DNA from 2 places in the Cobetia sp. 1CM21F genome. Region 2 is predicted to be linked to the other one. Evidence: predicted binding sites of a transcription regulator. Region 2 holds the regulator's gene; the other holds the start of a gene.
What was found. The regulator sigma-54, encoded in region 2, starts transcription at its own class of promoters, with help from an activator protein. The targets are predictions, from matches to a motif close to TGGCACNNNNNTTGCTNT.
Positions count from the first base shown of each region.

Region 1: a site for sigma-54 is predicted at 2,387-2,404, ahead of MSG32_RS06635 (aminomethyltransferase family protein). Genes of this name have one in related genera too.

Region 1 is NZ_JALNTQ010000002.1:232,562-237,797, reverse strand. Features, by position in the region: gene MSG32_RS06640 (XRE family transcriptional regulator) at 1-692, opposite strand, end outside; gene MSG32_RS06635 (aminomethyltransferase family protein) at 1,009-2,154, opposite strand; gene glnT (type III glutamate--ammonia ligase) at 2,842-4,176, shown strand; gene MSG32_RS06625 (glutamine amidotransferase family protein) at 4,294-5,211, shown strand; gene MSG32_RS06620 (protein glxC) at 5,211-5,236, shown strand, end outside.
Region 2 is NZ_JALNTQ010000002.1:1,194,458-1,199,693, forward strand. Features, by position in the region: gene lptC (LPS export ABC transporter periplasmic protein LptC) at 1-281, shown strand, start outside; gene lptA (lipopolysaccharide transport periplasmic protein LptA) at 390-968, shown strand; gene lptB (LPS export ABC transporter ATP-binding protein) at 972-1,712, shown strand; gene MSG32_RS10820 (RNA polymerase factor sigma-54) at 1,946-3,394, shown strand; gene raiA (ribosome-associated translation inhibitor RaiA) at 4,055-4,363, shown strand; gene MSG32_RS10830 (PTS sugar transporter subunit IIA) at 4,373-4,843, shown strand; gene rapZ (RNase adapter RapZ) at 4,981-5,236, shown strand, end outside.

The DNA of each region.
Region 1 (5,236 bases), 960 kb from region 2:
AGCTGAATCGGCACCTCGTTCAATTTCTCGGGACCATGCGGCACACCGGCATCGAAGGCCAGGCTGTCACCGGGCCCCATGTCATAGAACTTGTCACCATGACGGTAGGTGAGGTTGCCGGAAAGCAGGTAGATGAATTCATGCCCGGCATGACAGAAGTTGGGGAAGACTTCGCTGGCGTCATCCATGGTGATCAGGAAGGGTTCGTAGCGCTTCTTGGGGCCTTGTTTGTAGCTCAACAGTTGATAGGCATGGCCGACTTCCGTGCCGGTGCGCACCACCTGCATACCTTGCCCGGCCTTGATGTGCTGGGCACCACGCCCATTGACATCGTAATCGCTGAACAGCTTCGAGATCGGCAGGCTCAAGGCATTGCACAGCTTGTTGAGGGTATCGAGGCTGGTGGACACCTGGGCGTTCTCCACCTTGCTGATCATGCCCTGGCTGACACCGGCGATACGCGAGACGTCGGAAATCTTGTAGCCCTGTGAGACTCGCTGTTGCTTGAGCGCGCGCGCGATGTGCTGCTCGAGTCCCAGGCGTGTCTCGTCGGCTGCCGCGGTGATGGTCTCCTTCACCTCGGACTGCGCGGCAGGTTCCGCGGCCAGCGAAGGCGCTTTCGTGTCAGGCACTTTCGTGTCAGGCGCTGTCGGTTGAGGTGTATCGGAGGAATGGGAGGATTCTCGCGGCATGGATAACTCCTGTGGCGGAGGTGAATGCGATAGGGATGGGCAGGCGGGATGAGAATACGCGTCCTTGTGGGAGTCGTTGTGCGTCACCCGCGTGCGGATATCGGGTGACATTATCAAGTTTACCGCCAACCCTCATCCACGTTTGTGGCCAGTCCTCGCGGCAAGTACGCCCCGGCCTGACTCCATGGCGTGTGATGCAAGAGGCCTCCTCGACGCCATGCCGAGGAGGCCTCTCAGGTTTCACGCTATCCAGCATCACGCGATTCGCACTGTTGCCGCGGGGCTTGAGCTGTTGCCTCGCGGCTGTGGCGTGCGATCAGCCGCGAGCCAGTCGCTTGGCCTTTTCCGGGTCATCGAAGGGTAGGGAATGGCTGATGGCCGAGAGGCTGGTCTCGCCGTCAGTGCCAGTCTTGAGGGTCAGCGGGGTGCCATGCTCGGCATAGCCGGGTTCGAGACGTGCCAGCGCCATGGAACGATCGCTCAGGCGCGAGTACATGCCCTGGGTGATGACACCGACACACTTGCCGTCGGCGTAGATCTTGTCACCGATCTGGGCGACGTCTTTCGAATCCAGCAGCACGCCATAGACCTTGACGCGCTCCTTGCCCTGCAGCGCGAAGTGTTCGCTGGCGCCACGGAATTCAGTCTTGCCCGGCGAGACGGTGAAGTCCAGGCCCAGTTCCCACAGGGTGTCGCCCACGGGCTGGTCGGGGTACGGGTAGGTTTCGGAATTGTCCGCCGGGTAGAACAGCAGGTGACTCTCGACCCGCAGCCAGTCAAGGGTACCGAAGCTGCACGGCTTGATGCCCATGTCGGCACCCTCCGCGAGGATCTGTTCCCACAGAGAGGGGGCGTCCTTGGCCTTGCAGAAGATCTCGTAGCCACGCTCGCCGGTGTAGCCGGTGCGCGAGATCATCACGTGGCAGCCGAACAGCTGGGTCTGCAGATGGTGGAAGTAACGCAGCTCACGGATGCCCGGCACGTGACGCTCCAGGAAATCCACCGCGACCGGCCCCTGCAGTGACATGTCGTGCATGTCGTCATCGAAGGTCAGGCTGACGGCGCGCCCCAGGGCACTCTTGGCCAGCATTTCATTCGCGGTACCTGTGCCGTGCACCACGAGGTAGGAGTTCGGCGCCAGGCAATAGACGATGCAGTCGTCGACGAACTTGCCGGCCTCATTCAAGACGCTGGCGTACACCGACTTGCCCGGATACAGCTTGGACATGTCCCGCGTGGTGACGTAATCCAGCACGGCCTGAGCATGCGGGCCATTGCAGTGGATCTTCTTGAGCCCCGAGACATCCATCAGACCGGCGCGGGTGCGAATGGTCTCGTGGTCATCGGCCGTGTCCGAGACGGCGTAATTCCAGGCGGTGCCCATGCCATTCCAGTCTTCAAGCTCCGCGCCCAGCTTGCGGTGTTGTTCGGCCAGTGCCGAGATGCGCCATGAATTCGCCATGCGTCCCTTTCTCCTGTGAGTCGTGCTGCCTAGCGTAAATGGGGGGGTGCCGTAGTCCTGCTGATGCTGGCGAAGATGGCGCGCAAGACGCGCATCCGCCGCAGGAGGTGTTGTTGTTCTTTCGCCTTTTCAGGCGCCTCTTCAGGCGCTTCACAACGGCTTGTGCCTGCTGCTTGCCTTGCCTGATCGCACGAGGGTCGATTCTTGGAAGGAAAGAAACATTCCTCATGGTTAAGCAAGGGGCTTGCCAATTCCGTCAAAGGCCATGGCCACGGCAGCCCTTGAGCGAGTCAGGCGCCGATTGGCAGCACGAATCAGGGCGTGAATATTAGCGCTTTGCGTCATGATGGTGCGAAGAGAGGGCTTTGGGCACCGAAATGATGCCTATTTCGAGAAACGGGCAGGAATTCACTCAGGGTCACCTGGCGTTTCCTGTGGGGTGAAATGAACTTGGAAAATAAATTTCCATGAAAAACAGGAGGTTGGTGAAAAGTTCTGGGCGGCAGCTGGCGAAATGGCATGCTGCATGCTTTTCTTTGGGGGAAATAAAGTTGACCAGCAGGAATCACAAAAACTCGTTTCATCCGCTATCTTGACGTGGCGAGTCACCACAAGGGGTCAGGTTTCCCGGGGTGGCAGACAGTGTCGAGGGAGATGGAACCCGGTCCGCTCTCAGAGGAAACCCAGATGTCACCCGAAAACGCGCAACAGTTCATCAAGGATCACGACATTCGCTATCTGCTGGCGCAGTTCGTGGATATTCATGGCGCTGCCAAGACGAAGTCCGTGCCGGCCAATTGCCTGATGGATGTGGTCGAGAAGGGCGCTGGCTTTGCCGGCTTCGCCGTCAGTGGTCTCGGCATGTCGCCGGAGGGGCCGGACTTCATGGCGCGGGGTGATCTGAGCTCGTTGTCGTTGGTGCCGTGGCAGCCGGGTTATGCACGCATGGCCTGTGATGGCTACGTCAATGGTCAGCCGTTCGCCAACGACAGCCGCGTGGTGTTGCTCAAGCAGCTGGAGCGCCTGAAGGAGAAGGGCTGGACGCTCAATAGCGGACTGGAGCCGGAATTCTCGCTGTTCCGCCGGGGGGAAGCGGGTGAGCTGTTGCCGGTGGACGAGAGCGATACCCTCGCCAAGCCCTGCTACGACTACAAGGGCCTGTCGCGTTCGCGTGAATTCCTCGAACGTCTGGTCGAATCGCTGCAGGCAGTGGACTTCGACGTCTATCAGATCGATCACGAGGACGCCAACGGCCAGTTCGAGATCAACTACACCTACAGCGATGCGCTGACCTCGGCAGACCGCTTCACCTTCGTGCGCATGGCCGCCGGCGAGATCGCCAATGACCTGGGCATGGTGTGCTCCTTCATGCCCAAGCCGCTGGCGGACCGCCCGGGCAATGGCATGCACTTCCACCTGTCCGTGTGCGATGACACCGGCCGCAACCTGTTCGGCGATGATTCCGACGCCCAGGGCATGGGCCTGTCGCCGCTGGCGTACCACTTCCTCGGCGGTTTGCTGGCACATGCTCCGGCGCTGTGTGCCTTTGCCGCGCCGACCGTCAATTCCTACAAGCGTCTGGTCGGTGGTGGCAGCACCAGCGGCGCGACCTGGGCGCCGGTCTTCATCGCCTACGGTGACAACAACCGCTCGGCCATGGTGCGTGTGCCCTATGGTCGCCTCGAGTTCCGCCTGCCGGATGCCGGCTGCAACCCCTATCTCGTGCACGCCGCCATCATCGCGGCGGGGCTGGATGGCGTGGCGCGCAAGCTGGACCCGGGCACGCCCCACAATATCAATCTCTACTCGCTGACCCCGAGCGAATGCGCCGAGAAGGGCATCGAGAAGCTGCCGCAGAATCTTTCGCTGGCCATCGATGCGCTCGAGGCGGACAGCATTCTGCGCGAGAGCCTGGGCGAGGGGATCTGCGCCGAGTTCATGCGCCTCAAGCGCGAGGAATGGCTGGATTACAACGCGCAGGTCAGTGCCTGGGAAGTCCAGCGCTACGCCGAATTCTTCTGATCTCATCCGGCGGCGCTCGCGGATCTCGCGGGGCATGCCAGACGAGGGTCGCCACTGTCACCACCACGCTCAAGACATCAGGCAGGAGACGCCTCCTGCCCGTGAGAGGACATCACCATGTGTGGAATCGTAGGGCTTTATCTCAAGAACCCGGCGCTGGAATCGCGCCTGGGGGAGCTGTTCGAGCCGATGTTGATCGCGATGACCGATCGCGGCCCGGACAGCGCTGGCTTCGCCATCTATGGCGACGAATTTGACGCTGGCATCAAGCTGACGCTGCAAAGCGATGGTGCCGATGAGGATTGGGAGGCGATCGCCAAGGGCCTGGGCGAGCAGGTCGGCACGGTGGCGGACTGGTTCAGCAATGCCAGTGTCGCGGTATTCAAGATCGCCGGGGAAGAGAGCGCCGTGCGCAGCTGGCTTGCCGACAGCGCCCCGCAGATTCGCGTGCTGAGCGTGGGGCAGAGCATCGAGATCCTCAAGGCGGTGGGCCTGCCGGCCCATATCGCCAGCCTCTATGGCCTCAAGGGCATGCAGGGCAGCCACATCATCGGCCATACCCGCATGGCGACCGAAAGCGCCGTGACCCTGCAGGGCAGCCACCCGTTCTCCACCGGGCGTGATCTGTGCCTGGTCCACAACGGCTCGCTGTCCAACCACAACTGGCTGCGCACCAAGCTCAAGCGTGAGGGCATCAGCTTCGAGACCGACAACGATTCCGAAGTCGCCGCCGGCTACCTGACCTGGCGTCTGGAGCAGGGCGACAGCCTGGAAGCCGCGATCACCGGCGCCCTGAAGGACCTTGATGGCTTCTTCACCTTCACCATCGGCACGCGTGATGGCTTCGCCGTGGTACGAGACCCGATCGCCTGCAAGCCAGCCGTGATCGCCGAGACCGATGACTACGTGGCCATGGCCTCGGAATACCGTGCCCTGGCCAGTCTGCCGGGCATCAAGGATGCCCGCGTGTGGGAGCCGGAACCCGGCCGCCTGTATCTGTGGGAAAAAGACACCGCCCGTTCGGAGGCCGCGTAATGATGAAGACACACGATCTGGCCGT
Region 2 (5,236 bases):
ACGTCCTGCACTACAGCCGTGATCAGAATCGCGCCTGGAGTGACGTGCCGGTCGTGATCACCCAGAATGGCCAGCATGTCGAAAGCGACAGCTTCAGCGCCGACCTCTCCCGGGACTCCGCCGTGCTGCAGGGCCGTGTTCGCAGCGTCCTGCAACCCGGCACGGGCCAGAGCGAGGCCAGCAAGGAGGCCGAGCGCATCGACTCGGGCGCCGACAGCACCACCTCCGATGATGGGCGCGTCAACAGCACCTTCGAGGCAGCGCCTGCCAGCGGTGAATGAACCCGCCGGGCTGGCCGTCACGCCATGACCCGCGCCGCACCACCTTCTTCTCTGCCGCTCGATGGCATCATTGCTCGGGCGGCGACCCCGTCATGCCAAGGAGCCACCATGACTTCCACGACTCGCAAGCCCTTGACGGCCTGTCGCCAGACCCTCAACAGCGGTGTCATGGCGCTCTGCCTGGCACTGGGCATGTCCACCTTCGCCCCGGCCGCCATGGCGCTGGACAGCGATGCCAGCCAGCCGATCAACATCGCCGCGGATGCCCTGTCGCTCGATGACAAGGCCGGTACCGCCACCTACACCGGCCAGGTGGAGATGCGCCAGGGCAGCATGAAACTCGATGCCAGCCGCGTCGATATCAGCCGCGCCGGCAGCGGCGAGATCTCGCTGGTCAAGGCCACCGGCAAGCGTGCCTACCTGGAACAGCAACCCGCACCCGACGAGAAGCTGGTCAAGGGCTGGGCCGACACCATCCGCTACCATGCACTGGAGCGCCGCGTGGAGCTGGTCGGCAACGCGCGTCTTGAGAAAGGCGATGACACCTTCGAAGGCGGCTACGTGGAGTACTTCCTCGACAAGCGCCAGGTGAACGCCAACAACAGCAAGACGGCACAGCAGACCGAAGGCGGTCGCGTGCACATGACTCTGACGCCACGCGGCGCCAATGCCAGCAAGGAAAACTGAGTCATGACTGCTGCTACTCCGCGTACGCTGAGCGCTCGCCATCTGGCCAAGGCCTACAAGGGCCGCAAGGTGGTCAAGGACATCTCGCTGGAGATCCGCCAGGGCGACATCGTCGGCCTGCTGGGCCCCAACGGCGCCGGCAAGACGACCTCGTTCTACATGATCGTCGGACTGGTGCGCGCCGATGCCGGCAACGTCTCCATCGATGACAAGGACCTCTCCGCTGCCGCCATGCATCAGCGTGCACGCGCCGGCATCGGCTATCTGCCGCAGGAGGCGTCGATCTTCCGCAAGCTGTCGGTGGCCGACAACATCATGGCGATCCTGGAGACCCGCAAGGACCTGGATCGCAATGGCCGCAAGGCACGCCTTGAAGAGTTGCTCGAGGAATTCAGCATCACGCACATCCGCGCCAGCGCCGGCATGAGCCTGTCCGGTGGTGAGCGTCGACGGGTCGAGATCGCCCGTGCACTGGCCACCGAGCCGGACTTCGTGCTGCTCGATGAGCCCTTCGCCGGCGTCGACCCCATCTCGGTGGGCGAGATCAAGAGCATCGTGCGCCAACTGCGCGATCGTGGCATCGGCGTGCTGATCACCGACCACAACGTGCGCGAGACGCTCGATATCTGTGACACCGCCTATATCGTCGGCGATGGCCAGATCATCGCCCACGGTGACGCGGACTCCATCCTGGCCAACCAGCAGGTGCGCGACGTCTACCTGGGCCACGAGTTCACGCTCTAGGGTTAGCGGCTGCGCTGAGCCCACCAGATGCGAAAGCTTCAAAAGCCGCTGCGTGATTTTATCGCGTAGCGGCTTTTTCATGTCTGACATCAGACGCATGCATGACGTCCATACCACCTTGGTGGAAACATGGCATGCAAGTTGCTTGAATATTCACGACAACCACTTGTCAGTGCCCCGAGTCACGGTATAGCGTAGTAAGCACGTTCCTTTGCCGTGAATTGACTGACTCCATGAAACCCACCCTGCAACTCCGCCTCGGCACCTCGCTGACCATGACGCCGCAGCTCCAGCAAGCGATCCAGCTGCTGCAGCTGTCGACGCTCGACCTGCGTCAGGAGATTCAGCAAGCCCTCGAGTCCAACCCCATGTTGGAGCTCGACGAGGACTACGAGTCGCTGGATGTCGTCGAGACACAGGATTCGAGCGAGATCTCCACTGCCGACTCCTCGAGCGAGATTCCCGAGGAATACCCCCTCGACAGCGACTGGTCGGACCTCTACCAGGACCACGCCGGTAGCCTGACCAGCTCCGGCAGTGGCAGCGGGAGTGAAGAAGGGACGGACTTCGATCGAAATACCAGCGTCGAGAGCCTGCAGGACCACCTGCGCTGGCAGCTGGCGATGACCGACCTCGATGGCCGTGAACGCCAGATGGCGGAGAGCCTGATCGATGCCGTCGACGGTGCCGGTTATCTGAGCCTGTCACTCGATGAGCTGGTCGATGGCCTGCGCGGCCAGGGCCTGCCCGGCCTCAAGGCCTCCGAACTCGAGCAGGTATTGCTGCGTCTGCAGCAGTTCGACCCGACCGGCGTCTTCGCCCGTGATCTGCGCGAATGCCTGCTGCTGCAACTGGCACTGCTGCCGGATGACCTGCCGCTGCTGGCGCAGGCGCGCCGCCTGGTACGTCAATTCCTCGAGGCACTGGGCAACGATGACCGCAAGCTGCTCAAGCGCCGCCTGAGCCTTGACGATGACGAGCTGGATCACGTCATCCGCCTGGTACGCGCGCTCGATCCGCGTCCGGCATCCGCCTGGGGCGAGCCCGCCAGCGATTACGTGATCCCTGATCTGCTGGTGCGCCATACCCGCCATGGCTGGCAGGTCGAGCTCAACCCGGAAGCGCTGCCCAAGCTGCGCATCCAGCCGGAATACGCCGCGCTGATCAAGCGTGCCGACAAGTCAGCCGACAACACCTTCCTCAAGGACAACCTGCAGGAAGCCCGCTGGCTGATGAAGAGCCTGTCATCGCGCAATGACACCCTGCTCAAGGTCGGCCGCGAGATCATGGCGCGCCAGATCGACTTCCTCGAGCAAGGCGAGGAAGGCATGAAGCCGCTGATTCTGGCCAACATCGCCGAAGTGGTCGAGATGCACGAATCGACCATCTCGCGGGTCACGACCCAGAAGTACATCCACACCCCGCGCGGCGTCTTCGAGCTCAAGTTCTTCTTCTCGAGCCAGGTCGGTGGCAGCGGCAGTGGCGACGCCCACTCAAGCACCGCCATTCGTGCCCGCATCCGCAAGCTGATCGCGGAAGAGCCGGCCCGCAAGCCTCTCTCCGACTCGCGGCTGGTCGATCTGCTCGCCAGCGATGGCATCGAGGTCGCACGCCGTACCGTGGCCAAGTATCGCGAAGCGATGGGCATCCCCTCCTCCAGCGAGCGCAAACGTCTGGCCTGAGGCGTCACCTGCGGCTGTCATGCCCTGCTCTCACCTCCACAATGGCAGCCGCCGCCAACCTCAAGCGCTGGATTTTCCGCTCATCAGCCTCTGACTTCGCGGGCAGCGGTGCGCCTGTCTCGCGCTCTGTCATGCCGTCAACCGCTCATCAATTGCCCGTCATGGGCCATGACGGCGCGCAGGATGACGGTAAAAAACCGCCGTTCCGGCAGCGTCATTCACCGTCAATCGCATGTTTTTAAAGTCACTTTTGCGCGTATTGCACCTGGATGACACCCGGACAACCTCCCGGAACGCCGCTTGCTCCACGCAATCGAAGCGCCTGAAAGGCGACGTACATGCAGGGATTGGCGACGAAAACCCGCCTTCTTGCGCGTCTTTCACGCACCACCCACCAGACGTGCCCTTGAAGTCCACTCCGATACCCCTCACTGAGTTGAAGACAAGCACTGAGCCACGATGCAGCGCAGCGTTGATCTTTGCGCAAAGCTTGGGCATTGTCGGTACAGACGCTCACGACATCTGACGCCACTGGCAAGGGTGCGAAAACATCGCCAGACGGTGGCCGTCAAGCCTGTTGCAGAGCGTCCGATCAGGGTTTGCTCGTAGTCAAAAAGGGTTACAATTGAATGGCAACCCGCTGGATAAAGGAGCGTGTCCATGCAAGTGAATATCACCGGGCATCATGTGGAACTTACCGATCCTCTCCGCGATTACGTCAACGAGAAGCTCGCTCGCCTCGAACGGCATTACGACAACATCACCAATGTTCAGGTGACACTGTCGATCGAGAAGGAGCGCCAGCAGGCTGCCTGCACCTTGCACGCGGCAGGCGCTGACCTCCACGCCCTGGCAGAAGACCCCAACATGTACGCTGCCATCGACGCGCTCGCCGACAAGCTGGATCGCCAGCTGGTCAAACACAAGGAAAAGTCCCAGGCTCGCTCTCAGGGCACCGGGACCCGTTGACCTTCAGCCATGACACTTGATCAGATCCTTCCCCCCGAGCGCACGCTGTACGGTGTCCCCGGGGGGAGCAAGAAGCGGGTGCTTGAATTCTTCAGCACCTTCATCGCACAGAACATTCCCAGCCTGGATAGCCAGGAAGTCTTCTCGCGCCTGATCGGGCGCGAGAGACTGGGGTCGACCGGCATTGGCCACGGTGTGGCCGTGCCCCATGCACGCAGCCCGCATTGCAAGACGCCAATCGCTGCGTTTCTGAAGCTCGGTGAACCCATCGACTTCGATGCCATCGACGGAGAACCCATCGATCTGCTGTTCGTGCTGCTGGTGCCTGAGGAAGCGGATGAGACTCATCTGACGCTGCTCGGGCAGGTCGCGGAATTGCTCAATTCCCCGACCAATCGCTCGGCCCTGCGCCAGGCAGACAGCCAGCGTGCACTCTTTGAGGCATTGACCCAAGCCATCGCCGAATTACCGGCGCGCTGAATGACAGGCCCGGACATCGTCCGGGCTTTCGTCTTGCTGGCCTTCCATCGGCCGACGTACAGCGCACTGATAGCGGGCAGCCCTCTGCCCCACCCCTGCATTCTTTCGACGTTGACCTCGCCCTTGGAGAGCACTTCATGAAGATCGTGATCATCAGCGGCCGCTCCGGCTCCGGGAAATCCATCGCTCTCCAGGCGCTGGAAGATATTGGCTACTACGCCATCGACAATCTGCCCGGCATGCTGCTGGCGCCACTGGTCGATCAGCTCGAAAAGGACAGCCCGGCGCGTCGGCGCATCGCGGTCTCCATCGATGCCCGCAATCTGCCGGAAGCCTTGACCCGCTTCCCCGAATTGCTCGACAACGTCCGCCAGAGCGGCATGGACGTGCAGG